Regions from separate parts of the Epibacterium sp. MM17-32 genome, predicted to be linked through region 1. Evidence: riboswitches for the same ligand, from Rfam matches in the RefSeq annotation. Region 1 holds a riboswitch; each other region holds the start of a gene.

The links. Region 1 has a riboswitch for cobalamin ahead of MHM88_RS02805 (TonB-dependent siderophore receptor). Riboswitches for the same ligand answer to the same signal wherever they lie in the genome.
Region 2: linked by a shared signal. The riboswitch ahead of MHM88_RS08735 (DUF1636 domain-containing protein) and the one ahead of MHM88_RS02805 (TonB-dependent siderophore receptor) in region 1 are both predicted to bind cobalamin.
Region 3: linked by a shared signal. The riboswitch ahead of nrdH (glutaredoxin-like protein NrdH) and the one ahead of MHM88_RS02805 (TonB-dependent siderophore receptor) in region 1 are both predicted to bind cobalamin.

What each region holds. Positions count from the first base shown of each region.
Region 1 covers NZ_JAKRFC010000001.1:581,925-591,772, forward strand. Annotated here, with positions in the region: gene MHM88_RS02780 (hypothetical protein) at 46-1,047, opposite strand; gene MHM88_RS02785 (adenosylcobinamide amidohydrolase) at 1,040-1,696, opposite strand; gene MHM88_RS02790 (ABC transporter ATP-binding protein) at 1,696-2,451, opposite strand; gene MHM88_RS02795 (iron ABC transporter permease) at 2,448-3,431, opposite strand; gene MHM88_RS02800 (ABC transporter substrate-binding protein) at 3,428-4,264, opposite strand; gene MHM88_RS02805 (TonB-dependent siderophore receptor) at 4,268-6,169, opposite strand; cobalamin riboswitch at 6,329-6,539, opposite strand; gene hisI (phosphoribosyl-AMP cyclohydrolase) at 6,636-7,109, opposite strand; gene MHM88_RS02815 (GTP-binding protein) at 7,194-8,345, shown strand; gene thrS (threonine--tRNA ligase) at 8,441-9,848, shown strand, end outside.
Region 2 covers NZ_JAKRFC010000004.1:161,228-171,075, forward strand. Annotated here, with positions in the region: gene bfr (bacterioferritin) at 1-167, shown strand, start outside; gene MHM88_RS08705 (di-heme oxidoredictase family protein) at 202-1,710, shown strand; gene MHM88_RS08710 (imelysin family protein) at 1,710-2,726, shown strand; gene MHM88_RS08715 (DUF1513 domain-containing protein) at 2,766-3,839, shown strand; gene MHM88_RS08720 (DeoR/GlpR family DNA-binding transcription regulator) at 4,005-4,799, shown strand; gene glpD (glycerol-3-phosphate dehydrogenase) at 4,792-6,372, shown strand; gene cobO (cob(I)yrinic acid a,c-diamide adenosyltransferase) at 6,485-7,159, opposite strand; cobalamin riboswitch at 7,184-7,421, shown strand; gene MHM88_RS08735 (DUF1636 domain-containing protein) at 7,520-7,999, shown strand; gene cobW (cobalamin biosynthesis protein CobW) at 8,019-9,053, shown strand; gene cobN (cobaltochelatase subunit CobN) at 9,196-9,848, shown strand, end outside.
Region 3 covers NZ_JAKRFC010000002.1:54,721-64,568, reverse strand. Annotated here, with positions in the region: gene MHM88_RS03220 (ankyrin repeat domain-containing protein) at 1-217, shown strand, start outside; gene nrdF (class 1b ribonucleoside-diphosphate reductase subunit beta) at 433-1,410, opposite strand; gene nrdE (class 1b ribonucleoside-diphosphate reductase subunit alpha) at 1,510-3,642, opposite strand; gene nrdI (class Ib ribonucleoside-diphosphate reductase assembly flavoprotein NrdI) at 3,624-4,046, opposite strand; gene nrdH (glutaredoxin-like protein NrdH) at 4,056-4,277, opposite strand; cobalamin riboswitch at 4,391-4,584, opposite strand; gene MHM88_RS03195 (chemotaxis protein CheW) at 4,678-6,207, opposite strand; gene MHM88_RS03190 (PAS domain-containing methyl-accepting chemotaxis protein) at 6,212-8,968, opposite strand; gene MHM88_RS03185 (GAF domain-containing protein) at 9,155-9,643, opposite strand; gene MHM88_RS03180 (ABC transporter ATP-binding protein) at 9,647-9,848, opposite strand, start outside.

The sequences.
Region 1 (9,848 bases):
AGCGGTGCCATTGCCTGCGCCGCGCCGCTGCCTGCGGGACAGGTATCAGTGGCCCGGATTTTCCGGTTCGGTTTGCTCGGCGCCACGATCAAAGCGCTCTGCGTAGGTCTCCGTCAACGGGTCGGACCCATGCAGCACCCGCCATTGCCGGATACCGTTGCGCCAGCCCGCGCGGCCCTCGCGGGTATCGGGCTCTTGGGTCTTCCGGGCTGGGGTCCCGTCCTTCAGGTGCTGCCAGACGGCCTGTTTGCCGTCGCAATAGGCGTCAGCGCCCCAGGCACCGAGGAGATCCTGAAAGGCGTCAAAGGCAGCGCGGTTGAAGCGCTTGTCCTCGCCCAGACGGCCAATGACAGGGTTCTCGGGATGCACACCGCAACAGGGCACCCAGCCTTCGGGGATCGGCGTATTGGCAGAATGGGTGCGCTCGGCACGCAGAAGTTTCGGCAGCACATGGGTGTGCGGGCCTTCGGGGGATTTACCGCCGGTGTCCGGACCGCCGATCATCTGATAGACCTCGACCCGGCCAAGACGGGTCAGCAGTACCCGATGCGGATGTGCCTTCAGGATCGCGCCCATCGCCGGGTTGTCCTGTTCAAACAGCGACCGGCCGGCGTTTTCATTCAGCACCGCCAGCAGGTCGGGGTCGGCAGTGCGGATGCAGAAATCCGCCTGATACTGGCCCAGCCCCATGTCGAACAGCTGCGCACCGCGATCTTCGTCGCGCAGGGCGTCGTGGTCCGGGCCGAGCGCGGTCAGCACATCGCGCTGGTTCATCGCCGCATCTGCATGCGGCAGGCACAGCGACACCGCCTGCGTCCAGCGGTGCGGCTTGGGGCTGAGGGTCTCATAGGCGACCGGGCGCACGCCTTCGAGCGTGTCGATGCGCAGGCCGCCGCGCGGGGTGACCTGCATCAGCCCGGCGTGTTCCTGCGGGGCCGGGTCGCCCTCGACGTGGTGGAACTCGGCAATGGCGCCAAACGAGCCCATGTTCCAGCCGCAGTCTTCTTGCATCAGCGCGTCTTTCAGCACCTGTTGAAGCTCAGGCATCTGCTGCCCTCCTGTTGGTTGTTTTCCAGTCCAGGGCGCCGCTGTGGACGGCCTGGTAAACGGCTTTGCCGATGGCCTCGCCGGTGGCGGTGTGCAGCCCGGCATAGGGCGTGTCGCCGAGGGGCGCAGCCACCGCGACACAGTCGGTGCCGGTGCCGGTCGCGGTTCCGCTTGGCAAGGTGAGGCCCGCCTCCATCACCGCGGTGGTGCGGGCCTGGACCGCGATGCTCATCGCCTCGATCAGCCCGGCCTGGGTCAGCCCTTCGGACAGGTGCAGGGCCACATTGATGGTGCCCCAGTTGCGGCTGGCATAGTCCATTCGGCTGCCGGCCCGTTCGGCGTTGGACAGGCCGACGGTGGCCACCGCATGGGCGCTGATGCCCTCAACCGTGGCCGTGGCCTCACGATACGCGCGCACATCGCGGGACGTCAGGAAGGCCACGGCGTCCTCGCAGCCTCTCTGCGCCAGTTCACCCGCAAACCACGCGGTGACATCCAGCCCCGGCGGCAGGTCGCTGTTGCGGACTTCGCGCCACAGGATGCGGCGCGCGGTGACAAGGCCAGGGCGGTTCACAGCCCAGCTCAGCACCTGCATCTCGGCGCCGAGGTCGAACGCGATCCAGGGGCGGTCCAGGGTGACAGATCCCATCACAGCACCCGCAGCGGCTGGAACACCGGCCCTTGCACCGTGTGCTCATGCCAGACCGAGATGCCAAAGGCGCGGGCCATAAGGTCGGGCGTCAAGACTTCGGCGGGCGGCCCGTCGGCCAGGACGCCCCCCTCGGCCAGCAGGATCAGCCGGGTGCAGTGGCGCGCGGCCAGCCCCAGGTCATGCAGCGAGACCAGCGCGGTACGGCCTTCGGCTGCGAGGGCGGCAAAGACCTCCATGGTGGAGATCTGATGTGCCGGGTCCAGCCCGGCGGCGGGTTCATCGGCCATCAGCAGCGGCGTGTCCTGCGCCAGGGCGCGGGCAATCAGCGCGCGGGCCTGCTCGCCGCCCGACAGGCGCGAGGCCGCCCGCTCGCGAAACATCTCCAGCCCCATGCGGGCGATGGCCTGATCCACCAGCGCCTGATCGCGGGGCGGCAGGCGCAGCCCCTGCGGCAGATGCGGCAGGCGGCCCAATGCCACCAGCCGCTCCACCGGGATCGGCCAGGCGATTTCGCGCGATTGCGGCATCCAGGCGACCGTGCGGGCGCGCTCTGCCGCGCTCATCTGTGCCAGCGAGCTGTGCCCCTGCGCCGGGATCAGCCCCAGCGCCGCGCGCATCAGGCTGCTTTTGCCCGCGCCGTTCGGCCCCAGCAGGCCGACGAACTCCCCTTCACGGATGGTGAAGGACACATCGCGCAGCACCGGGCGGTTGCGCAAGGTGACGGAGAGGGTCCGGACCGAAAGCACGCTCATGCCAGCCCCTTTCGGGTCTTGTAGATCAGATGCAGGAACAGCGGCGCGCCCACCAGGGCGGTGACCACGCCCAGTTTCAGGTCGCGCGACGGCAGGATGACCCGCACGGCAATATCGGCCAGTTGCAGCATGATGGCACCGCCAAGCGCCGAGGCCCACAACAGCCGCGACGGTTGGCCGCCCACCAGCGGGCGCAGAATATGCGGCACCACCAGGCCGATGAAGCCGATCGCCCCCGCCACGGCGGTGGCACCGCCGACGATACCGGCGGTGCCGATCACCAGCAGCAGGCGCATCCGGTTCAGGTTCATCCCCATGGTCTGCGCCGCGTCCTCGCCCAGGGTCAGCGCATCAAGGCCCCGCCCAAGCGTCAGCAGGATTGCCGCCCCCGTCAGCGCAAAGGGCAGCACCAGCCAGACATGCAGCATCGAACGATCCGCCAGCGAGCCCATCATCCAGAACACGATCTCATTGGCGGCAAAGGGATTGGGCGACAGGTTCAGCACCAGCGACGTGAGCGCCGCCGCCATCGCCGAGATCGCGATCCCCGCCAGGATCAGCGTCAGCGATCCGCCCTGCGGTCCGGCCAGCGCCATCACCAGAAACACCCCCGCCAAAGCCCCGGCAAGCGCCGCCAGCGGCAGCCCCAGGGTGAGGCTGGCCGCCAGCCCGGTATTGATCGCCAGCACCGCCCCGAGCGCTGCCGAGGAGGACACGCCGATCAGTCCCGGCTCTGCCAGCGGGTTGCGCAGATAGCCCTGCATGGCCGCCCCCGCCAGCCCAAGCCCGCCGCCGATGATCACCGCCAGCAAAGCGCGCGGCAGCCGGATTTCCCGCATCACCAGGGTCAGCGGGCCATAGCCGTCGTCAAACAGCGCCGCCAGGCTCTCGGTCGGGCGCACATCGGCCGGTCCCACCGTAAGCGACAGCAGGAACAGCACCACCACCATGGCGCTGAGGGCGATCATCAGACGGGTCATTTGCGGTCCTCCTGCGCCACAAACAGGCGGCGCTCTGCGGCCAGGGCCTCGACCGCGCGCAAGACATACGGGGTGCCGCAGACCCAATCCGCGTCGCGGATCTGACCGGCACCGCTGCGGGCGGCCAGATGGCGCACCACCGGATGCGCGAGGTTTTCCTCGCTGCGCGAGGCGCGCGGATAGGGGGATGTTGCCACCAGCAGGTCCGGCGCCGACAGGGCCAGCACTTCCAGCGGCATGTGGCCGGAGCCACCAAAGCCCTGCTCATCCGCGATATTGCGCAGCCCCGCTGCCCGCAGGATCTGGCCTGCGAGGGTGCGGCTGCCGGAGGTAAACCCATTGGCGGCATAGAGCGCGGCGCGCGGCGCATCCGGCGCGGCGTGCTCCAGTCTTTCCAGGCGTCTGTCGTAGTCGGCCAGCAGGGCCCGGGCGGCCTCTTCGCGGTCCAGAACCTCTCCCATCCGCAGGATGCGGTCGCGCACATCCTCAAGCGCGTTGGCAGGTTGGAACACCACCACCGGCACCCCGAGGCGCCGCAGCATATCGGTGGTGGCCCGGGTCGAATAGGCACCGGCAATCACCAGATCGGGCTGCAGGAGATAGATCTCTTCGGCCAGACCGTGATTGACGGGATACGCCATGGCCACGTCAGCCATGGCCGAGGCGCGGGTGTCCCGCGCGATGTAGGAGACCGACGCCAGCTGGCCCGGCGCCGCAAGCAGCATCGCCAGCTGGTCCGTACACAGGTTCATCGACACCACGCGCGACGGCCCGGCAAAGGCACCGGTGGCGGCCCACAGAAGGGCCAGGGCTATGCCGGGCAGCCTGCGCATGGATCAGAACGATGCCCGGACGCCGACAAAGACCTCGCGGCCATTTGCAAAATACCCCCAGGATTCCTGATAGTCTTCATCCAGCAGGTTCGTCACCCGCGCGGTCAGCTGTGCATTGGCCGTCAGGTCATAGGTGGTGGCCAGATCCACGACAGTGAAGGACGGAAGCTCTGCCGTCGGGGTGCCGGTCGCGAAGAACTGGCGGCCGTGATTGCCGGAGACGTGACGCACATCCAGGTTGACCGTGCCGCGCCCGGCATAGGCCTGCGCCGCCACCGACAGGCGTAGCTCGTGTTCTGGCCGGCGCACCTGCACCGCACCGGTCGCGGTTTCGGCATCCGTGTAGGAATAGGCGCCGCTCAGATCCAGCCAGTCCAGCACGGCAAAGGAGGTTTCCAGCTCAAACCCACGCGACTTGCTGGTGCCCGGGATGTTGACAGCTGTCATGCCCGAGCCCTGGATCAGATTGTCGACGTCATTCCGATAGAGTGTCACCGCCAGCTCACCGCGATCGCCAAGACCGAAGTCCGCGCCCAGTTCGTAGCTGGTGCTTTCCTCCGGCTTCAGGTTCGGATTGCCGGCAAAGGAACCGGGAACAAAGCCGAATTGCTCGAACATCGTCGGGTTCACAAAGGCCCGCCCGGCGGCACCGCGCACGCGGATGTCGCGGCCGGGCAGTTGATAGGACACCGACAGGTTCCAGGTGGTTGCATTCTCGAAGGTGTCGTTAAAGTCGTGGCGCAGCCCGGCCTGAAGGTCGAGACCATTGGCCAGTTCCCCCTGATACTCCAGTGCGACGGCCTCGCTGTTGCGCTCGAACGCGGTGCTGCCGGTGAAGGACGCCGTGTAGGTCTGTTCTTCGGCCTCCAGCAGCAGGTTCAGGCGGTGTGCGGACTGATCCAGCCCCGCCCCATCCAGTGCAAAGTTGCCCAGGTATTTGAACGCGCGGTGCGTCGACTCGCTGGAGGACGGGCCAAAGGCGCCATCCCGGGACTGGTTCTCCTGGTCGGTGCCGCTGATGGAAAACCGGTGCCTGCTGCGCCCGGAGGCGCTGTCGGCCTCCAGCCACAACGAGCCGAACACTTCGTCGCGGTCGGTGTTTGCCGGGCTTTCCACCAGATAGCCTTCAGAGGTCGGAGACGTGGAGCCAAAGGGGAGCGTGTCCTCGCTGCCATAGTGCTGCCACGTGCGCCGCAGGGTGAAACCGGTGGTGATCTGATCCGTAATCTCATACCGACCGGTCAGGTTCACTGTTTCCCGGTCGTTGAACTCGGTGTCGCCGCCATCCAGCCGCGAACCGTCCTCGCCATCGGTCTGGCGCGTGTCGACGGAGAAGTTCAGCTCGCCGCGCTCGAACCGCTGCCGCACATAGGCATTGGCAGCACGGGTGCTGTTGGAGCCGAATTCAACCCCGCCGCCATAAGAAGTACCCGGCTTTTCCGCCCGCTTGGTGGTGATCGAGATCACGCCAGAGACGGCATTGGCGCCATACAGCGCCGATTGCGGGCCGCGCAGCACTTCGATGCGTTCGATATCGCTGACGGTCAGGCCGCTGAGGATGTACTCGCCGCCCGACCCGGTATTGGCTTCGACCCCGTCGATCAGCACCAGCACGTGGTTGCCTTCGCCGCCGCGGATCCGCACTTGGGTAAAGCCGCTGCCGGTCGAGTTCACCGCCACGCTGGGGACGCCGCGCAGGGCATCTTGCAGGGTGGTAACTCCGCGTGTTTCAAGCTCTTGCGCGGTAATGACCGAGACCGAGCGACCATAGTTGTCCGCCTCGATCGGGGTCAGGCCGCCGGAGACGATGATCTCGCCGAGATCGATGACACCGCCCTCCTGAGCGGTTGCGATTGCGGGGGCGACCACCAGTGCGGCGGCCAGTGACAGGCTTGCCTTGTCCATATTCCATTCCTCCCAGCCCGCGCGCAATACACACGCCAGGCACACTGCCCATACCGGGCAGCGGGTCCAAATTTCGGGTCTTTGGAAGGCTTTGCCCCCGCAGACGGTGAGAACTGCCACCACTACGGAAGTCCGTTGTCCTTGGCGCGCCCCGCACCCGGACAGGGTGATCCTCCTGGCAGGTCTCCTGACTCGCGGGTCGAAGCTTTGCCGCACCTTCCCACCCTTTCCGGGCAGTGGCATATCGTAGCATTGCTCTCCGCTCACAGTTGCGGGGGCAGTCACGGATTCGGCGCCTGTTGGCTACACCTCACCGTGTTCCCTTTTAACCGGGTGGTCTCCCAGCCGGACCAGAATGGCCGGGACTTAGGCAAAGTGACGTGATCCTGTCAAGCGCCAAAGCCCGGTGCGGCGACGGTGTTGCCCCGGCAGCGGCGTACAAATGCCCTGCCCCGACGCCGCAGGGTCAGAGTTGGGTCGGGTTCGGCGCATCGCCATAGACCGCCACCGGGTCGAAGGTCTTGCGCGCCTCAACAAAGGTCAGCGGCGTCCCGGCCTCTGCGCCATGTGGCACGGCGCGGTAGAAACAGGACCGATAGCCCACGTGGCAGGATGCGCCGGAGCCGGTCACATCGACACGCAGCCACAGGGCGTCCTGATCGTCGTCGATGCGCGCCTCGACCACGGTCTGAACCAGGCCGGAGGTCGCCCCCTTGTGCCACAGCACCTGCCGGGCGCGGCTGAAATAATGCGCCTCGCCGGTTTGGATCGTCAGGCGAAAAGCCTCGGCATTCATCCAACCCAGCATCAGCACCTCGCCCGTGGTTGCGTCCGTGGTGATGCAGGGCATCAGACCATCCTCGCCGAATTTGGGCGCAAGGTCGGTGCTTTCCTCGACCTGTTCCACGGTGGTGCGGGGCTGGAAGTGCAGTTGTGTCATATCGCCTTCTCCGGCTTCTTGTAAAACGTAGTGTTATAACGTAACAGTCCTGAACGAAAGGCAACACACTGTAAAGAGGCCAGCATGGTGATGACCGAGCAGGACAAACGCATTCCCGTGACCTTGCTGACCGGGTTTCTGGGGGCCGGGAAAACCACGCTGTTGAACCACCTGATCCGCGACCCCGACGCGGGGCGGATTGCCGTCATCATGAATGAGTTCGGCGATATCGGCCTGGACCATGACCTGATCGAAGAAGCCACCGAGGAGACCGTCCTGTTGCCGTCGGGCTGCCTGTGCTGTGCGATCCTGGGCGATCTGGCCAAGACGTTCGAGGACCTGATCGCAAAGCAGGACGCGGGTCAGGTGCATTTTGACCGGGTGGTGATTGAAACCAGCGGCATCGCCGATCCGGCACCGATCGTGCACACGCTGACGACCGATTACCAGATTGCGCAGGCCTTCCGGCTGGATGGGGTGGTGACCCTGGTGGATGCGGCGACGGGCATGGGCACGCTCGACCGGCAGTTCGAGGCGGTGCAGCAGGTCGCCATGGCCGATACGCTGATCCTGTCGAAGGCGGATCTGATCGACGGGTTTGACCTGTCCCGGCTCGAAAAACGCCTGGAGGGTCTGAACGCCACCGCCCCGCGTGTCCGGGCTGACCATGGGCGCGTGCCGGTGGGCACATTGTTTGGCCTCTCCGCCCTGCGCGACGGCGTAGCCGCGCCGGAGGTGGACCGCTGGCTGGGACTGTCGCAAGAGATCGCACAGCCCGATCCGCTGGCTGGGGTCTCCGGCTTTGCCGCCGCGGCGACGCCCCCGGCCCCGCTGGCCTTCAGCCCATCGGCGCCCGCCACTCATGACCATCGGATCATCTCCGCCTCGATCGCAGTGACAGATCCCATTGCCGCAAATGTCTTTGATTTCTGGCTCGACTCGCTGATTGCACTTAAGGGACAGAACATCCTGCGCATGAAAGGCATCCTGCACGTCGAGGGCCTGCAATACCCGTTTGTCTTTCACGGGGTGCAGCATATTTTTGACGCCCCTGTGCCGCTCAAAAGCTGGTCGGGCGCGGAGACCACCAGCCGCGTCGTTGTCATCGCGCGCGACATGGACGAGGCCGACCTCAAGGCCAGCCTCGACATGCTCCTGATGAAACCCAAGGCCGAGGCCGCACCGCCGGACCTGCCCGGCGGGATGATGGTCGACACCCTGGAATTGCCGTTCTGAGCCATGCCGGCCTGTTGCCCCCACACCAGAGAAACCGCCGCGATGCCACTGGCTTGCTGCCCGGTGCCTCCCCTCCCTGACAGAAAGACCCCGAAATGATCCATATCCGCCTGCCCGATGGCGCCAGCCGCGCGCTTGAGCCTGCCAGCACCGCCGCCGATCTTGCCGCCGCCATCAGCCCGAGCCTTGCCAAGCGTACGGTCGCTGCGGTTGTTGACGGAGAGGTCACGGATCTGTCCCGCCCCCTGCCCGACGGCGCCGCCGTGGAACTGGTGACCCGGGATGACCCGCGGGCGCTGGAACTGATCCGCCACGACCTCGCGCATGTGTTGGCCGAAGCGGTTCAGACGCTGTGGCCCGGCACCAGAACCGCCATCGGACCGGCCATCGAACACGGGTTCTACTATGATTTCGAGCGGGACACGCCGTTCACCCCCGAGGATCTGCCGGTGATCGAGAAAAAGATGCGCCAGATCATCGCCGCCAGGACCCCCTTCACCCGCGAGGAATGGACCCGCGAAGAGGCCCGACAGCATTTTGAGACCGCCGGCGAAGGATACAAGCTCGCATTGCTTGATGCGATCCCCGAGGGCGAGACCGTCACGATCTATCGCCAGGGGAACTGGCTCGACCTCTGCCGGGGGCCGCATATGCGCAGTACCGCGGATGCCGGCAGCGCGTTCAAACTGACCCGCGTGGCGGGCGCTTATTGGCGTGGGGACAGCAACAACCCGATGCTCAGCCGCATCTATGGGGTCGCCTTTGCCGACAAAGCCGCACTCGATGCGCATATGACGATGATGGCCGAGGCCGAGAAACGCGATCACCGCCGACTGGGACGCGAGATGAACCTGTTCCACTTTGAGGAGGTCGCGCCCGGGTCTGTCTTCTGGCATGCAAAGGGCTGGCGCCTGTTCCAGACGCTGATCGGCTACATGCGCGAACGCCAGGAAGAGGCGGGCTATATCGAGGTCAACTCTCCCGACATCATGGACCGCGCCCTGTGGGAGACCTCGGGCCACTGGCAGAACTACCGCCAGAACATGTTTCTTGCCAAGACCGAGGACGATCGCGACTATGCGCTGAAACCGATGAACTGCCCCGGCCATATGCTGATCTACGGGCAAGGCACCAAGAGCTATCGCGACCTGCCGCTGAAGATCGCCGAATTTGGCAAGGTGCATCGCTACGAGCCGTCAGGTGCCTTGCACGGGCTTTTGCGCGTGCGCAGCTTCACCCAGGATGACGCCCATATCTATTGCACGCCCGAGCAGCTGACCGAGGAATGCCTGAAGGTCAATGATCTGGTGATGTCGATCTATCGCGACTTTGGTTTTGACGATGTGCGCATCAAGCTCTCGACCCGCCCGGAAAACCGCATCGGCAGCGATGACAGCTGGGACCGCTCCGAGGATGCGCTGCGTCAGGCGCTGAATCAGGCCGGTCATCCCTATACGATCTTTGAAGGCGAAGGCGCGTTCTACGGGCCAAAGCTGGAGTATG
Region 2 (9,848 bases), on a different contig from region 1:
ACTGTAGGACCAATGGTGATTTCGTCACTGAGGAGCTGTTCAAGGCGCTTCTGGCCGACGAAGAGGGCCATATCGATTTCCTGGAGACCCAGCTTGAACTGCACGACCGCGTTGGCGCCGAAAACTACGCGCATCTCAACGCCTCCAAGATGGACAACGCCGAGTAAGTCGGCCTGTTTCCTGGGTGCGGCCTTCGCTCTGGTGCTGGCCGCACCGCTGCATGCAACCGACCGCGCCGCCGCGCCGCCCCCGGATGGCCTAGCGGAGCCGCATCTTTCCGTTCTGCCACGCACCAAGGACGAAACCAGCCGCATTGCGCGCGTCACTGCCCCTGCGGATGACTTCACCGCGCCCGAGCCGTTCGAGGACCTCCCCGCCGGGGCCGCCACCCTGCCCTATCGCAATGACCGCGAGGCCTTTAGCACACCGCCGGTGAACCTGACCTTTGAACAGGGGCTGGAGTTTCGGCTGGGCGAGGCCTTGTTTGACAAACTCTGGGTGTTCTCGCCGTCCTCGACCCGCGCTTCTGATGGGCTGGGTCCGGTCTACAACGCACGTGCCTGCCAACGCTGCCACATCCGCGACGGGCGGGGGCATCTGCCCGAGGGGCCCGATTATCGCTCTGCCTCGACCTTTCTACGCGTCTCCATTCCCGGCCCGGTACCCCCCGCATTGCGCGCCATTCCCGACTATATCGGCATGTCGCCAGAGCCGACCTATGGCTGGCAATTGCAGGATTTCTCCAGCCCCGGTGTCAATCCCGAATACCGCCTGTCGGTGACCTACACCGAGGAAGAGATCACCCTGAATGGCGGCGAGGTGGTCAGCCTGCGCAAGCCCACGTTTGAAGCCACCGCGCTGAAATACGGCCCCCTGCATGCCAAGGCGATGCTCTCGCCGCGCGTGGCTCCACCGATGATCGGCCTGGGCCTGTTAGAGGCGATCCCGACGGCTGATATCCTCGCCCTCGCCGATCCCGACGATCAGAACGGCGATGGTATATCGGGGCGGCCAAATCTCGTCTGGTCCAAGGAATTTGGTCAAGTGATGCTGGGGCGCTTTGGCCTCAAGGCGGGCACCGCCACCATCCACGAACAATCCGCAGCGGCGTTTTCCGGCGATATCGGCATCTCGACACCGCTGTTTCCGCAGCCCTATGGCGATTGCACGGCCTTGCAGGACGCCTGCCGCAGCGCGCCGCACGGCGACGGCGACGTGCGCGTCACCGAAATTGACCAGCCCAATATGGATCTGGTCACCTTCTACAGCCGCAATGTCTCGGTGCCAGCCCGCCGCGATCTGGACGCGCCCGAAGTGCTGCGCGGCAAATCCGTGTTCTATGACAGCGGCTGCGCCAGCTGCCACCAGCCCAAATTTGTCACCCACCGCCTGCTTGATCGCCCCGAGCAGAGCTTTCAGCTCATTTGGCCCTATTCCGATCTGCTGTTGCACGACATGGGCGAGGGCCTTGCAGACAACCGACCCGAAGCGCGCGCGACCGGGCGCGAATGGCGCACCGCACCGCTTTGGGGGATTGGCTTGACGCAGCAGGTCTCAACCCGCGCCACCTTCCTGCATGATGGCCGCGCCCGCACTTTGCTGGAAGCCATCCTCTGGCATGGTGGAGAAGCTCAAGCCGCCCGCGACACTGTTGTCGCCTTGCCCCCTGATGATCGCGCCGCCCTTATCACCTTTCTGGAGTCTCTTTGATGTCTGTCTTGTCTCGACTGGCGTCCACCGCCTGCGCCCTTGTTGCTCTCACCGGACTGGCGCGCGCCGATGCGCTCACGGATGCGGTCGTCGACCAGCATATCCTGCCCACCTACGCGCGTCTGGCCACCGAGACTGCCGAATTTGCGACCCTTACACAGAACGACTGCGCCCCCACATCAGAGACCGTGCGTACCGCTTGGGGGGAGGCCTTTGACGCGTGGGTTGCGGCCAGCCACCTGCGTTTTGGCCCCTCCGAGGCCGACAACCGCGCCTTTGCCATCGCCTTCTGGCCCGACAGCCGTTCCAAGACCCCAAAGGCCCTGCGCGGCCTGCTGTTGGACAGCGACCCGGTGGTCAACACGCCCGAGGATTTCGCAACAGCATCGGTCGCGGTACGCGGGTTTTATGCGCTGGAGTACCTCTTTTATGACCCCGCCTATGCGGATCTGACCTCCCCGGACTATGCCTGCGCGTTTGTCAAAGCGGTCGCACAGGATCTGTCACGAAACAGCACTGCGATTTTGACCGATTGGCAAGAGGACTACGCCGACAAGCTGCGCCACCCCGATGAGCGCTACCGCAGCGATGAGGAAGCGCATCAGGAACTGTTCAAGGCCTTCACCACCGGGCTGGAGATCCTCGCCGATATGCGCCTTGGCCGCCCGCTTGGCACATTTGACACCCCGCGCCCCAATCGCGCCGAGGCCCGCCGCTCCGGCCGTTCCTTGCGCCATGTGCAGATCCAGCTGGATAGCCTGCGTCAACTGGCACTACTCCTGTCCGAAGGCGATCAGGAACTCTCGCAACATCTGACCCAGCTGTTCGACAAGGCCGACCGCCACGCCGCGAACCTTGCCGATGACCCCAGCTTTGCCGGGGTGAGTGATCCACAAAAACGTTTTCTGTTGGAAACGCTGCAACAGGATGTGCGTGAGATCAAAGACATCGCCGCACTGAACCTTGGCCCCAAGCTGGGGGTGGAGGCCGGGTTCAACGCGCTGGATGGCGACTGAGCCAAACGATCTGTTCCGATCCAAGACAGGAGTTCACAAATGCCCTCTCGACGCGGCTTCATTGCAGGCCTGATGGCCAGCGGCATGGCCCCTTCCGCCACTTGGGCTGACGCGGGCGCACCCGCCTATCTCTCTGCGGGCAAGGACGAGTTGGGGCTGTTTGTGGTCGCGGGCCTGTCTGCGGCGGGCGAGGTGCTGTTTCGCCATTCCCTGCCGGATCGGGGCCATGCCGCCAGCGCCCACCCCACCCGGCCCGAAGCGGTGGCCTTTGCCCGCCGTCCCGGTCGGTTTGCCGATGTGGTCGACTGCCGCAGCGGCGCGCAACTGGCGCGGCTGGAGCCACCGGAGGGGCATCACTTCTACGGTCATGGCGTGTTCTCCCCCGAGGGCGAGGTGATGTATACGACCGAGAATGCCTTCGAGAGCGGCGAAGGCATGATTGGCGTCTGGAACGCCCGCGATTATCGCCGCATCGGCCAGTTTCCCTCCGGCGGCATCGGCCCGCATGAGATGCTCTTGCGCCGCGACGCCCCCGGTCTGGTGGTCGCCAATGGCGGCATCGAGACCCACCCGGATACTGGCCGCGCCAAGCTCAACATCCCCTTTATGCGCCCGAACCTCAGCTATCTGAGCCTGTCGGGTGAGATACAGGAGCAGATGGAACTGCCTTCGGATCTGCATAAAAACTCCATCCGCCATATCGCCGTGCGCAGCGATGGCACCGTGGGGTTTGCCATGCAATGGCAGGGCGATCTGGGCGCGGACGTGCCCATCGTGGGCTTGCACCGCCCCGGCGACGCGCCGCGCCTGATGGCGGCGGACGACCCGTGCCTGCGCAACCTCAATGGCTATGGCGGCTCCATTGCGTTTTCTGGCGATGAGACGCAGATCGCCGTGACCTCGCCCCGCGGTGGCGTGGTGCAGGTGATGGACTGCGCCAGCGGTGCTTTGCTGGCCGAACATGCGCTCCTGGATGTCTGCGGCCTTGCGACCCTACGCGAAGGTTTTCTCGCCAGCACCGGAACAGGTGCCGTGGCGCGGATCGGCACAGAAGTGGAGCACCTCGCCACAGCGCCGCTGGCCTGGGACAATCACCTCATTTCACTGCTCTGAGCCTCTCTGTCCGGCCACAAGGCCAAAAGCGCCGCCAGTTTCGGCCCAATCCCCTCCGCACCCGCGCGAGGGGTTTTCTTTTTCGCGTACAATCCCATCAAAACGAAAACTTCACATGACAAAACAAGCGATGTGACCTATATGAATCCGTAAAAAGGAAAGCTCATGGACGCAAGCGACCGCCAAAACGAAATCCTCTCTCTGCTCACGCAGCAGGATCGTGTCGAGGTTGAAGACCTCGCGCGCCGCTTTGGCGTCTCTTTGCAGACCGTGCGCACCGACCTGCGCGATCTGTCTGCCCGTGGCCAGCTGAGCCGCGTCCATGGCGGCGCCGTGCGCATCAGCTCCGCCGCCAATCGCGGCTATGCCGAGCGCCGCAGCCTCAATGCCAGCGGCAAACGCGCGATGGCCGCACTGGCCTCCGATGTGATCCCTGAAAACTGTTCCATCGCGCTCAATATCGGCACCTCCACCGAACAGGTGGCGCGCGCGCTCTCCGGTCACAAGGGCCTGACGGTCCTCTCCAACAATATCAACATTATCAATATGATGATGGGTATGGAGGCGCGTGACCTGATCCTTGTGGGGGGCACCATCCGCCAAAGCGACGGTGCCATTGTCGGCGAAGAGGCGGTGGAATTCATCAACCGCTACAAGGTCGACTACGCCGTCATCGGCGCCTCCGCCATGGACGCAGACGGCGCGATCCTCGATCACGACGCCCGCGAAGTCTCCGTCGCCCGCGCCATCCTCAGTAATGCCCGCACGCGCATCCTGATGTGTGACGGCAGCAAATTCGACCGCTCCGCCCCCGTGCGCATCTGCGCCCTCGCGGAGCTGGATTTTGTCATCACAGACCGCCCTGTTCCGGCAGAGTTTGCCGAGGCCGCAGCCGCGTCCGGCACACGAATCCTGATCGCAGACGGCGGCCCCGAAACCGAAAGCAGCGAAAATGACTGATACGCCCAAGACCTCCGACATCACCGACCTGTTCATCATCGGCGGCGGCATCAACGGCTGCGGCATCGCACGCGACGCCGCCGGTCGCGGCCTCTCCGTGACATTGGCCGAAATGAACGACCTCGCCTCCGCCACCTCCTCGGCCTCGACCAAACTGTTTCACGGCGGCCTGCGCTATCTGGAATATTTCGAATTCCGTCTGGTGCGCGAGGCCCTGATCGAACGCGAGGTGCTGCTGCGCGCCATGCCGCATATCTCATGGCCGATGCGCTTCGTGCTGCCCTTCCACAAGGACATGCGGTTCGACAACACCACGCCGACCTCCAAACTGCTGACCACCGTCATGCCATGGATGAAAGGCCGCCGCCCGGCATGGCTGATCCGGCTGGGTCTTTTCATGTACGACACGCTTGGAAAACGCGGCATCCTGCCCGGCACCTCAACCGTGGACCTGACCACGGATGAGGCAGGCAAGCCCTTGAACTCCAAATTCAAAAAGGCGTTTGAATATTCCGACTGCTGGGTCGAGGACGCCCGCCTGGTGGTGCTCAACGCCCGCGACGCCGAGGCCCGTGGAGCCGAGATCATGACCCGCACCGAGGTCGTGAATGCCACCCGCCACGCGGATCACTGGGAAATCCACCTGAAGGATCTCGCAACCGGCGCAGAAACCACCCGCCGCGCAAAAATGCTGGTGAACGCAGGTGGGCCATGGGTGGCCGATGTGCTGCGCCAGAAGCTCGGCCAAAACAGCCGCGAAAACGTGCGCCTCGTGCGCGGCAGCCATATCGTGGTGCCTAAACTCTACGACCACGGGCGCTGCTACTTCTTCCAAGGGCAGGACGGGCGCATCATCTTTGCCATTCCCTATGAGGAGGATTTCACCCTCATCGGCACCACCGACGCCGATCACCCCGATCCCGAGACCAAACCCATCTGCACCGAGGAAGAGCAGGACTATCTGGTCAAATTCGCGTCGAACTATTTTGACACACCCGTGACCCGCGACCAGATCGTCTGGACCTATTCCGGCGTGCGGCCGCTCTATGATGACGGCGCAAGCTCCGCCTCCGCCGCGACACGCGAATATGTGCTGACGCTCGACAAGACACAGGCCCCGCTGCTCAATGTCTTTGGCGGCAAGATCACCACCTACCGCAAACTGGCCGAGGCGGCGCTGGATAAAATCAACGAGGTCTTCCCCAGCCTGCCTTCGGAGTGGACCGCAGGTGTGCCCCTGCCCGGCGGCGACTTCCCGGTCGAAGATGTCACCCGCTTGCGCGAAAAACTGGCGCGCGCGTATCCCTTCCTGTCGGCCTACGCCACCCGCCGCCTGATCCGCGCCTATGGAACCGAGGCCTGGGCTGTTCTGGGCGACGCCAAGGCGCAGAGCGATCTGGGCGAGAGCTTCGGCGCGACCATCACGGCCCGCGAACTCGACTGGGCAATTGCCCGCGAATGGGTGCGCACGGGCGAGGATTTCCTGTGGCGACGCACAAAACTCGGCCTGCGTCTGGACCCTGATGCGCGCACTGCGGTCGACACATACATCAAATCCCGCGTCATCGACTAACAAGACAGAACGACAAAAGAGAGGGGCACAGCGCCCCTCCCTCTTCTAACTCAAAATATCCCGGAGCGCGAGGCAGCGCCTCGCATACCCGCTCACGACACACGCTGAGGTTTCAGAACTCCACGCCCTTCTGAGCCTTGATACCAGCCCGGAACGGGTGCTTCACCTGCGCCATCTCGGTCACCAGATCGGCGATCTCGATCAGCTCTTCTTTGGCGCTGCGCCCGGTCAGCACCACATGGGTCATCGGCGGTTTATGCTCGACGAGGAACTCCAGAACCTCCTGCAAATCCAGATACTCATAGCGCAGCGCGATGTTGATCTCATCGAGCAGCACCATGGTGTTCTTCTCATCAAGGATCATCTCCTTGGCCTTTTCCCAGCCCGCGCGGGCTGCTGCAATATCGCGGGCCTTATCCTGCGTTTCCCAGGTAAACCCCTCGCCCATCGCGTAGAACTGGCACAGATCCGAGAAATTCTCCTCGATCAAAGTGCGCTCGCCGGTCTGCCACGCGCCCTTGATGAACTGCACCACCGCCGAGGGCATGCCATGGGCGATGCAGCGCATGATCATACCGAATCCCGAGGACGACTTGCCCTTGCCGGGGCCGGTGTGAACGATGATCAGACCCTTTTCGCCATCCTTGGTTTTCATCATCCGATCACGGGCGGCCTTTTTCTTTGCCATCTTAGAGGCATGGCGTGCCGCTTCTTCGTCCGAGATGTCGGTTTCGCTACTTGCGCTGGTCTGATCGCTCACGGGGTCGCTCCTGCTGTTTGGCCCCATGTCTTGACAAAGAGTGCCCCCATGGCGCAAGGGATTTTCGTTGGTTCCCGAAGGTGACACCCTTCGGGCGAAGAGGGAATGTGACAAGGCACGCCGCAGCGCGCCCCAAGCACAGCCGCCCCCGCGACCGTGACCGGAGAGGTCTCCCGACGCCACTGGCGCCCCCCAAGGGGTGGCACCGGGAAGGCGGGACGACCGTCAGCGCCCGACCCGGGTCTGGCATCCGCAAGCCGGGAGACCTGCCAGCGCGTGTGAAACCGGCGGACGGGGTGTGCCGCGACCGGTTGAGGGCCTGCCACACGTGGCATGCGCCCCCATCTGGCCTGCCCCGCCTCGCCGCTGAGGAGGAGAAAAGGCCGCATGGGAGAGACCCCCAGCCAGAGCCCGGAGCCGGTTGTCCTGACCGTCTGCACCACCTGTCGCCAGACCGGCAGCGATCCCGAAGCCATGCGTCCCGGCCGCATCCTTGCCGACCGTCTTGCGGGCAGCGCGCTGCCCGACGGCGTCACCGTGCGCGGGGTCGAGTGCCTCTCGGCCTGCTCGCGGTCCTGCACGCTACATCTCTCCGGTGGCCCTGCGCGCTGGAGCTATATCTACGGCGATCTCGACCCGGATGCCCATCTTGAGGACATCCTCGCCGGTGCGGCCGCCTATGCGGCGACCGAGGATGGGTTTGTGCCATGGCGCGAGCGCCCGGTGGTGTTTCGCAAACAATCCATCGCCCGCATTCCGCCCGTCTCCATGCCAAGCGTCGCGCTGACCCCGACGCCCGCACCGGAGCGTGGCGACTCTTCCAATGACACCCCAGACACGCCTGCCACCGAGCTTGCGCAGGATTGACCCGAAAGGCCCATTTCACATGACCACATTGAACAAGATCCCCGTCACCGTCATCACCGGCTTTCTGGGGGCTGGCAAAACCACTCTGATCCGTCACCTGATGCAAAACCCGCAGGGCAAGCGCCTCGCCGTGGTGGTGAATGAGTTTGGCACCGCCGGTGTGGATGGCGACATCCTGAAATCCTGCGCCGACGAGAGCTGCCCGGCGGAAAACATCATGGAACTCGCCAATGGCTGCATCTGCTGCACCGTGGCCGATGATTTTATCCCCACCATCGAGAGCCTGATGGCGCTGCCCGAGCCGCCCGAGCATATCGTCATTGAAACTTCTGGTCTGGCACTGCCAAAGCCGCTGCTCAAAGCCTTCGACTGGCCCGCGATCCGCTCGCGCATCACCGTCGACGGGGTGATCGCCCTGGCCGATGCCGAGGCCGTCGCCAAGGGCCAGTTCGCGCCGGATCTGGACGCCGTGCAGGCCCAGCGCGAGGCGGACGACAGCCTTGATCACGAAACACCGCTGTCCGAGGTCTTTGAGGATCAGATTTCCTGCGCGGACATCGTGCTGTTGTCCAAAGCCGATCTGGCCGGTGAGGCCGGCGTCGAGAAAGCCCGCGCCGTGATCGAGGCCGAGGCCCCGCGCAAGCTGCCCATCCTGCCAATGACCGAGGGCGTGATCGACCCCCGCGTGATCCTCGGTCTGGGGGCCGCCGCCGAAGACGACCTTGATGCCCGCCCCAGCCATCATGACGGCCATCACGATCACGAACATGACGATTTTGAGTCCATCGTGGTCGAAATGGGCGAAGTCTCCGATCCCGAAGACCTGCAAAAACGGATCATCGAGATGGCCCGCGCCCGCAACATCCTGCGGGTGAAGGGCTATGTGGCCGTGGAAGGAAAACCGATGCGAATGCTGGTACAAGCGGTGGGCGAACGCCTGCGCGCGCAATACGACCAACCCTGGGGCGCACAGGAGCGCAAGACCCAGCTGGTTGTGATCGCCGAGCATGATAACATCGACACAGCAGGCATCCACGCCGACCTCGGGGCCTGAGTTTCTATGCGGGCGAAGTGGAAACACATCGTTTTCGTCCGGCCGAGAGGCCGGACAGCCCCCGACCGCCCCCCCGGGCGGGGGCTTCTCCCCCCCCCGCGGTCCGGGGCTATCCTCGGCGTGTCCAAACGGAGCTAACCTCATGCACGTCGTCTTCCGCGAAAGCCACGGGCTCGGAGAAACAGACACCCCCTATGACGTCGGGCAGACCCCCGGCGATCTGGTGGTGCTGTCCTTTTCCGACAGCGACCTTGGCGCATTCGCGGCGGGCTGGCACCGCGCGGACGGCAAACTCCCCTCCACGCGACTTGCCAATCTGGTGGCGCTCAAACACCCGCTTTCGGTCGATGTCTACGCCGAGCAGACGCTGGAGGGCGCAAAGGGCGTCTTGGTCCGGCTGATCGGTGGTGAAAGTTATTGGTCCTACGGTCTGGCCACGCTTCAGGATCTGGCCCGGCGCAAGGGCATCGCGCTGGCAATCCTGCCCGCCGACGGTCAGGAAGATCCGCGCCTTGATGAGCTGTCCACCCTGCCGGTTTCCACCCTGCGCCGCCTTCAGGCGCTGTGCGATGCGGGCGGTGCTGTTGCCGCGCAAGCGGCACTGGCGCAGCTGGCGCTGGCTTCTGGCCTTTATGCCAGCCCGGTGATCGGCAAGAAAACCGTGCCTGATTTCGGCTTCTACGACCCCGACCGGGGCGCGCTGGATGCCTTGCCCGAAATCAACAAACCCTTGGTGCTGGTCAGTTTCTATCGCTCTTATCTGACCTCTGCCGACACCGCCCCTGTGGATGCGAT
Region 3 (9,848 bases), on a different contig from region 1:
TGGTTTCGGGGATGACGTGTCTGGTACGCTCTGCTGGGCTTCCCTCAATCGTCCGGTCGAAGGCGGGGACTGGAGCGGCTGCGCAGAGGTCCTGTTGCAACACGGCATGCCTGCGGTGCGGCGGGATCGGACCGACCCTCACACCGTGATCATGGAAGGCCGACCGCGGCAGTTTTCCGAAGATGTGACACGGGTCCTGCTGCAAGAGGGACCGTAACAGCGGGGCAGTGAGCACCCGCGCCGCCCCCGCCACTGTCGCAATTGCCAGGCGCGGGGGCCGTCGTGCCACATTTACCTGTGCGGTTGCGGCCCCGGCCTCGCGGATGAGGGCAATCCCGCTGACGGATCAGCGCCGCACCGGATCAACGTCCCGACCGCCACATGCAGATGAAACAAAGCCGCCCGCGACGGTTCGCGGACGGCCTTGGTATGTCAGAAATCCCAGTCTTCGTCCTCGGTCGCAACCGCCTTGCCGATCACATAGCTCGACCCGGACCCGGAGAAGAAGTCGTGGTTTTCATCCGATCCGGGCGACAGCGCCGCCATGATTGCCGGGTTCACACGACAGGTTTCTTCCGGGAACAGCGCCTCAAACCCAAGGTTCTGCAGAGCCTTGTTGGCGTTGTAGTGCAGGAAGTTCTTCACATCCTCGGTGAGCCCCAACCCATCATAGAGCTGCTCTGTATAGCGCGCCTCAATGTCATAAAGGTCAAACAGCAAACCAAAGGCGAAATCCTTCAGCTCCTTGCGCTCCGCCTCGCTCAACCGCTCCATGCCGCGCTGGAACTTATAGCCGATGTAATAGCCGTGGATGGCTTCATCGCGGATGATCAGGCGGATCAGGTCGGCAGTGTTGGTCAGGCGCGCGCGGCTTGACCAGTGCATCGGCAGATAAAAGCCCGAATAGAACAAGAAGCTCTCAAGGAACACGCTGGCGATCTTCTTGCGCAGCGGCGAGGCGGTGGCATCGTACTCGTCAAGGATCAGCCGGGATTTGGCCTGCAGATGCTCATTCTCCGCCGACCAGCGGAAGGCTTCATCCACCTCAGTGGTCTGGCACAGGGTCGAGAACACCGAGGAATAGGACCGCGCATGCACCGCCTCCATAAAGGCGATATTGCTAAGCACCGCCTCCTCATGCGGGGTGATCGCATCCTGCATCAGCGTCGGCGCACCCACGGCATTCTGGATCGTGTCCAGCAGCGTAAGACCGGTGAACACCCGAATGGTCAGGGTCTGCTCGTCCGGGGTCAGCTGCGACCAGGACTGAATGTCATTGGACAGCGGCACTTTCTCCGGCAGCCAGAAGTTCACCGTTAGACGGTTCCAAATCTCCAGATCCTTGTCGTCCTGAAGCCGGTTCCAGTTGATCGCTTTCGGGACGGCGCGGGCTTGGGTCATGTCTTTCATACACTCAATCTCAGCAGCTTGGGGGCGGGCCCCTTCATCTTTTCCAAAATACCTCGGGGGAGGCCACGGATGTGGCCGGGGGCAGCGCCCCCTCCCGATTTACAGCGAACAGGACACGCAGCCCTCGACCTCGGTGCCTTCCAGCGCCTGTTGGCGAAGGCGGATGTAGTAGATCGTCTTGATCCCTTTCTTCCACGCATAGATTTGCGCGCGGTTGATGTCTCGGGTCGAGGCCTCCGCCGGGAAAAACAGGGTCAGCGACAGCCCCTGATCGACGTGCTGCGTTGCCGCCGCATAAGTGTCGATGATCGCCTCGGGACCGATGTCATAGGCATCGCGGTAATACTCGAGGTTGTCGTTGGTCATATAGGGCGCGGGATAGTAGACGCGACCGATTTTGCCTTCCTTGCGGATCTCGATCTTGGCGGTGATCGGGTGGATCGAAGAGGTGGCATAGTTGATATAGCTGATCGAGCCAGTGGGCGGCACCGCCTGCAGATTGCGGTTATAAAGCCCGTGCTTCATCACCTTGTCGCGCAGCGCTTCCCAGTCCTTGCGGGTCGGGATCTCAATGCCTGCGGCCTCAAACAGCTCTTTGACCCGGTCGGTTTCCGGCAGCCAGTCCTGACCGACATATTTCTCAAAGAAGCTGCCATCGGCATAGGCGGAGTCTTCAAAGCCTTTGAACTTTGCCTTCTTCTCTTTTGCCAATGCGTTAGAGGCGCTGAGCGCATGATACAGCACGGTGCAGAAGTAGATATTGGTGAAATCCACCCCTTCTGCGCTGCCGTAATGGATGCGCTCGCGGGCGAGGTAACCATGCAGGTTCATCTGACCGAGACCAATAGCGTGGCCTTCTTCGTTGCCCTTGCGGATGGAGGGTACAGAATCGATGCTCGACATTTCCGACACGGCATTGAGCGCGCGGATCGCGGTGCCCACGGTGCTGGCCAGATCGCCACCGTCCATCGCACGCGCGATGTTCATGGAGCCGAGGTTGCAGGAAATATCCGTGCCCATCTGCGCATAAGACAAATCGTCGTTGAACGCGGAGGCCTCGTTCACCTGCAGGATTTCGGAGCAGAGGTTTGACATGGCAATGCGGCCCGCGATGGGGTTTGCGGCATTCACCGTGTCTTCAAACATGATGTAGGGATAGCCGGATTCAAATTGAATTTCGGCAATGGTCTGGAAGAACGCGCGGGCGTTGATCTTCTTTTTGCGGATCTGCGGGTTGTCCACCATCTCGTGATATTTCTCGGTGACCGAGATTTCCGAGAAGGCCTGACCGTAGACTTTTTCCACGTCATGCGGCGAGAACAGATACATGTCCTCGTTTTTCTTGGCGAGTTGGAAGGTGATATCCGGGATCACCACGCCCAGCGACAGCGTCTTGATGCGGATCTTCTCATCCGCATTTTCGCGCTTGGTATCCAAGAAACGCAGAATGTCCGGGTGATGCGCGTTCAGATAGACCGCGCCGGCGCCCTGACGCGCGCCCAGCTGGTTGGCATAAGAAAAACTGTCCTCAAGAAGCTTCATCACCGGGATGACGCCCGAAGACTGGTTTTCGATGCCTTTGATCGGGGCACCATGCTCGCGAATGTTGGTCAGCATCAAGGCCACGCCACCGCCGCGTTTCGACAGCTGCAGGGCAGAGTTGATGCCGCGCCCGATCGACTCCATGTTGTCCTCAAGACGCAACAGGAAGCAGGACACAAACTCGCCACGCGCCTTTTTGCCCGCATTGAGGAAGGTGGGTGTTGCGGGCTGGAAGCGGCCGTCGATGATCTCCGACATCAGCTTCATCGCGAGTTTTTCATCCCCGCGCGCCAGCGTCAGCGCATTCATCACTACGCGGTCCTCGTAGCGCTCCAGATAGCGCTGCCCATCGCGGGTTTTCAGCGTGTAGGACGTGTAATATTTGAACGCGCCGAGGAAGGACGGGAAGCGGAATTTCTTGCCATAGGCCGCATCCCAGATCTTGCGCTGGAAATTGAGCGAGTATTGATCCAGCACTTCGGGTTCGTAGTAACCTTCCTCAACCAGGTAGCGCAGCTTCTCGTCCAGCGAGTGGAAGAAGACGGTGTTCTGGTTCACATGCTGAAGAAAATACTGCCGGGCCGCCATGCGGTCAGCCTCGAACTGGATGTTGCCCTCGTCATCATAGAGGTTCAACATCGCATTCAGCGCGTGATAGTCGAGGTCGGCGGTTACGCTTGCGTCAAGCATGTCTGCTGCTCCTGTGCCGCCCAGAACCGGGCGAGGCCCGCGCGGATGCGGGCGATGTCTGTTTCGGTTCCCGCCAACTCAAAGCGGTAGAGGACGGGGACATTACATTTTTTGGCAATCACATCCCCGGCGAGGGCGAAGGTGGTGCCAAAGTTGCGGTTGCCCCCGGCAATCACGCCCCGCAGAAGGGCACGATTGCGCGCGTTGTTCAGAAATTTGATGACCGGTTTCGGCACCGCGCCACGCCCTTCGCCATCGGCAAAGGTGGGCGTGACCAAAACATAGGGCGCATCTACGTCCGGGAAAGGCTCTGTCTGCGGCAGCCGCAGAGCCTCCAGTCCCAGTTGCTCCATCAAACGGGCCGTATTGCCCGAACGGGAGGAGTAGTAGACAAGCCCGGTCACTCTGGTGCCTTAGGCCAACTGGCCGATCAGGTCGGGACGGAATCCTGCCCAGTGATCGTCGCCTGCGACAACGACAGGAGCCTGACGATACCCCAACCCCTGGACCATCTCCATGGCGGCGGCATCCTCGGTCAGGTCGACGAGATCAAAAGAGATCCCCTTGGCCTCCAGCGCGCGGGTGGTGGCGGTGCATTGCACGCAGGCCGGTTTAGAATAGACAGTGATGCTCATCTGCAAGGTCCCCTCAGGTGGTATCTGCTCGTATGTCTGGTCAGGCGAAAACGGACACGAGAACCCGGCGCTGACCAAAGCACCGAACCACGCGTCCGGGCCCTCCGCCTCGGTCGTCGTTCAGTTGCTTTGGCAGGTCTCCTGACTTTGCGGCTCAGACGCCCGGTCCCCCTTCCCAATGCCGGTCATGCATCAGTGGTCCAGGATAGGCTTGCCGCTTACAGTTGCGGGGGCAGCGCCGGATTTCCACCGACTTCCCTCTTCACCCGCGAGTCACCCCGCAGGCACCAAAGCACCCGCATATTGCGTCTTTTGTTAGGGAACTGTCAATATATGGTTATTCACACAGGGGGGCATTTCCTGTGGATGAATCACGTGTCGCGCGCAGTCTCCGAGGGGGTCACGGCAGCAGGCTGGTCGGATCGTCAACGGCAACCAAACGTTTTGCGGTTCCGAACCCCAGTTCGACCAATTGCTCGGACGGGCAGGTGCTGGCAGCGCCACCGGCCTGGCGAAACCCCTTGAGGCGTCCGATGTCGATCGATTTCATGGCCTCCACCGCGAGACCGTAGTGATGACCGTCCTTTTCCAGGATCATTATGCCAGACTCCGATCCGAACTGGCCATCGCCGTGCCCGCGGCGGCGCGCGCAGTCATAGACCGGCATCAGGCGGCTTTGATAGGAAAGGTTGGCGAGGTGGCCGTCGTAATCTGCCCCTGAGATGCTGTTCGGCAGACGCATGATCTCGCTTACGGCTTCGATCGGGACGGCAAAGTCCCCACCTGCGGACACCGTCAGATAGCGCCCCGACGCAGAGCGCAACGCGGCGAGACGGTTTTCATCATACGCCGGTTCCGTGCCGACAGGGTGGTCCGAGGGTTTGCCCTGGGCATCTTTGACCGCGATCTGGGGCGTGGTCTTGAGGCGATGTGATGTTTCGGCCAGTTGCAACAGGTCCGGGTCCTGTCGGCAAGCGGCCACGTCGATCACCAGACACTGCTCATCCTGTTCGTCAATATGGACACCGCTGAACAGCTCCCGGCGTGAGGTGACGCTGGGCGGAAAATCATAGACCGCGCCTGCCTCAATGTTCATGACACTGACAACCTGGTCGACATGAAAGGCCAGCGCATGATCGTCGGGAAATTCAATAATGATGCCTGCCGCCGCCTCCGGCCTCTCTCCCGTACTGGCGAACCCGAGGTTTTCCAGCGTGTCCAGCATCGGCATTTCCATACCGTGGCGCTGGATCAGACCCAGGCAGGAACTGCCGTTTATCGGCCAGGGGCTGAGCGGACTGGTGGGAACCGTGGAGGCGATATCCGACATGGCGATCAGGAAATTCCGCCCGCCCACGCGGAAGCGGATATAGGGCAGGCGCTTGATGCGGGCCCGCTGGCGCGCGGTTTCGGAGATCTCGTCCGACGGTGCTTGTGGCACATTCAGCAACTCGGGAACCGACAGCATCGAGAAATGCCCGTTGGTTTCGCAGATATAACCGCCGCTGATCAGAACGTCTTCATTGTCGGGGAGGTTCTGATGCCAGGTGTCCCCCAGTTGCAGCAGGCAGCGCACCGAATCCACAAGCAGTCCGGCGACTCGTCCTTCGGCGCGGATGACGACGATGACACCGCCGGCCGGAGTGGCCCCCTGTGCCGTGTCTTCCGGCGTGGTGCCTGTGTGCAGGCTGGCTTCGGCGCCCAGCCTTTGGTGCAGGCTTTGCACCGGGATCGCCTTGCCACGCAACAGGACCGCCCCGAGGAGATCCTGGTGTTGGCCGGGGAGGCGCTGAAACCGCTCCGGCGCAGGAATGACCTCGCGCACTTGGTGGATCGGGATTGCGAACAGCATGCCTCCGATCTCGACCACGCCGACCAGCTGGTCCGCGGGGTCGGCGCAGGTGTCCGGTTCAGCTGCGCGGTCTGACATCGGTTCAGGCCGCCCGGTTGTCGCCGGACAATTGGCTGATCAGATCGACGACCTGTTTCGACGCCGCAAGCTGGTTTTCCGCCGCCGAGGAAATCTGATCGACCGACTGGCCTGTCAGGGCGACACTTTCAACGATCCGAGAAAAGGCATCCCGCGCCGCGACCGAGCGGGTGGTCCCCTGATCGACACGGACTTCGGACTCGGTGATCAGGCGCGAGATCTTATGGGCGGCTTCGGAACTGCGCTCGGCCAGTTTTCGGACTTCCTCGGCGACGACGGAGAAGCCGACCCCGTGCTCCCCGGCCCGGGCCGCCTCGATGGCCGCATTGAACGCCAGGAGATTGGTCTGGTTCGCGATTTCGCCGATCACCTTGACGATCTCCGAGATCTCGCCCGAAGAGCGCTGCATCAACTCGATCGTTTCAATCGTGTGGTTCAGCGCCTCGAACCCCTGGTTCGCGTTCTGCTCGGTCTCGCCGGCTTTGGTGCGGGCCTCGCTGGTGGCAAAGGAAATGTCCGAGATTGCTTCGCTCAGCGAGTCTACAACGCGGGTCATTTCCTCCGCCTTTTCGCGGATACGGTGTTCGCGCGCCACCTGTTCGGTCACATCGGTGGCGTATTCGATCACACCGACCGGCTGCCCGTGCAGGTCCATGAGCGGTGCGTAGGTGGCCTGGATATGAACATCGCGGCTGAACTTGCCGACCCTGTGGTACCGTCCGGACTGATATTCCCCGCGGTTGAGCGCCAGCCAGAAGTCCCGGTACTGCTGGGATTTCAGATAATCCGGAGTGCAGAACATCGAATGGTGCTGACCGAGAATTTCGCGCAGTGAATAGCCCATGACACTGAGGAAGTTCTCGTTCGCCGAGATCACATTGCCATCGAGGTCGAACTGCACCACCGCCTGGCTGCGGTCCATGGCCTGGATCTTGTTGTTGGCATCCACGGCCTGTTTTTTGGTCTCGGTGACGTCGCTGGCGTATTTGACCACTTTCACCGGTTCGCCGCGCAGGTCGAAGATCGGATTATAGGTCGCCTGAATCCAGACCTCTTTGCCATCACGGCCGATGCGGCGGTATTCGCCCGCCGCAAAGTTGCCGCGCCGCAGTTGCGCCCAGAATTCGCGATAAGCTTCGCTTTCCGCATAGTCCGGCTCGCAGAACATGGCATGGCGTTGCCCGATCACCTCATCGGCATCATACCCCATCAGGTACAAAAAGTTCTCGTTGGCGCTCAGGATCGTGCCCTGGAGATCAAATTCGATCACCGCCTGACTGCGGCTGACGGCGTTCAGCTTAGCCTCGAATTCGACGGATTGTTTTTTGGACTCTGTCAGGTCGTTGGCGAATTTGACCACTTTGATAGGATTGCCATCGAGGTCAAACACCGGGTTGTAGGTGGCCTGGATCCACAGATCGCTACCGTCCTTGCGCCGGCGCTGATAGACGCCACTTGCAAATTCCCCGGCGCTCAGTTTGCGCCAGAAACTTGCATAGTCCCGGCTGGCCACATGTTCTTCGGTGCAGAAGACGCGATGGTGCAGGCCGACAATCTCGTCGCTTGCATAGCCGGTCAGGTCGAGGAAGATGTCATTGGCCCACAGCACATTCCCGTCGAGGTCGAATTCAATCACCGCCTGACTGCGGTTGGCGGCATTCAGGCGGGCTTCCATCTCGGCGCGTTGCTGATGTTCGGCGCTTACGTCAGTGGCGAATTTGACGATCTTCAGCAATTCCCCGTCAGGGCCGTAGACCGGGTTGTAGGTAGCCTGAATCCACACCGGAGAGCCATCTTTGCACAGGCGGCGGTATTCGCCGCGGGCGTGCTCGCCACTGGCCAGTTTGCTCCAGAAATTGCTGTAGCCCGCGCTTTTTACGGTGGCAGGGTCGCAGAACAGGCGATGATGGCGGCCGATGATCTCGTCCCGGGTGTAGCCGGTCAGGTCGAGAAAATTCGCGTTGGCCTCCAATATTGTGCCGTCGAGGTCAAATTCGATCACCGCGCTGCTGCGGCTCAGGGCCTCGATTTTGCCGGCGCTTTCCGCAGACTGACGTTTGCTGGCGGTCACGTCCATGGCGTATTCGATGATCCGGACCACGTTGCCTTCGCGGTCAAAAATCGGATTGAAAGCCGCGCGCACCCAGATCTGGTTGCCCTTGCGACCAACGCGCTGGTACTCGCCTTCGACGCCATGGCCCTTGCACAGATCGCCCCAGAAGGTCAGGTACGGCTCCGGCTTGTCCTGTAGTTTCGGCCACAGAATGCTGTGGTGGGCCCCGATCAGATCGCCCTTCTTGAAACCGGTCAGGGCGCAGAAATTCTCGTTCGCCCGCATGATGGTGCCGTCGATGTCATATTCGACGATGGCCTGGGCGCGGTCGATCGCCGCGACATAGCCCTGTATCGCCTCGTCCGGCTCAACCACGCCCCCGGTCAGGAAGACATGGTCATCATGTGATTTCTGCATGATGCCAAAGAATTGCGGAGAGGTTGGTGTGTCCTCCAGGCGTACCCTGAATGAGGCGCTGCCTGCGCCAGAGGCGGTCGCCGCAATATCTCGGCGCAGACATCCCTGATCGACCACCAGATCCGTCAATGTGCTGGGTTCCGAAGTGCGCAGGCGGGCAAATTCGTCGTGCGCAGTGTCGCTCGCGGCGACAACCTCAAGCGTTTCCGGTTGAACCTTGAGGATGATCGAGTGGTTCATCAGGGCTTCGCCAGCGCCTTTCAGGTCGATTTCGACGAATTTTTTGACCATATGTCAGCATCCCTGTTTCTGAGCGCCCGTTTCAGCGCCGAGGCATCAAGTTGTCGTGCCGGGATTACTGCATGTTTGCGTTTAAGAAGCCGTAAAGCCATGCGTGGTCACATCGTGAAATTCCGCAGATTGACCAATGTGTGGGAGCAGCTGCTGCGCGCGCCGCTGCTCCCGTGGGCGACAGCCTCAGGTTGTTGCGGCAACAACGGCCATGGAGGGCAAGCGAAGGACCTCATGCGCCTGTGCGACACGCTCGGGCGTGTAATACCCCTCTTCGTGTAGGATGTTGACCGTGGCCACCATCTTGCCGCCAAGGATCACCGGCAGGTTGATGACCGATCCGCAGCCCAGTTTGCCGATCAGTTCCGCGTCTGGGAACACGGTGTCGATATCGGCCAGAGTGTTGGAGACAAAGGTCTCGTGACGGCCATGAACCTGCTCGAACCAGCGGTTCATCTCGATTTCCTTGGTGCCTGTTGTGGGGTAATTTTCCGCATCATCCGTGTAGACGCGACGGGCGAGCATAGCGTCCATGTCAGCGGTCATCACGGTGAACAGCTTTGCCCCCACCGTGGCCTTGGTCAGCGCGCAAAGCGCGTCATAAGCCTGCTCTTCGGTGGTGGCCTCTGACAGCGCTTTTTCAAAATCTTGGCGCGCCGTGTTTGTGTCCGTCATGTCTTAGTCCTTGCGGTCTGGATTGCCGCCCGATGCGGCGTAAAGGGATTGCGTGTAAGGGTCGGTGAAACTGCCATCGTGAAGCGCTGTTGCGGGCGCGATCTCGACGATGCGGCCCTTGTTCATCACGGCCATGCGGTCGCACATGAAGCTGACGACAGGCAGATTGTGGGTGACCATCAGATAGGTCAGCCCCTGCTCGCGG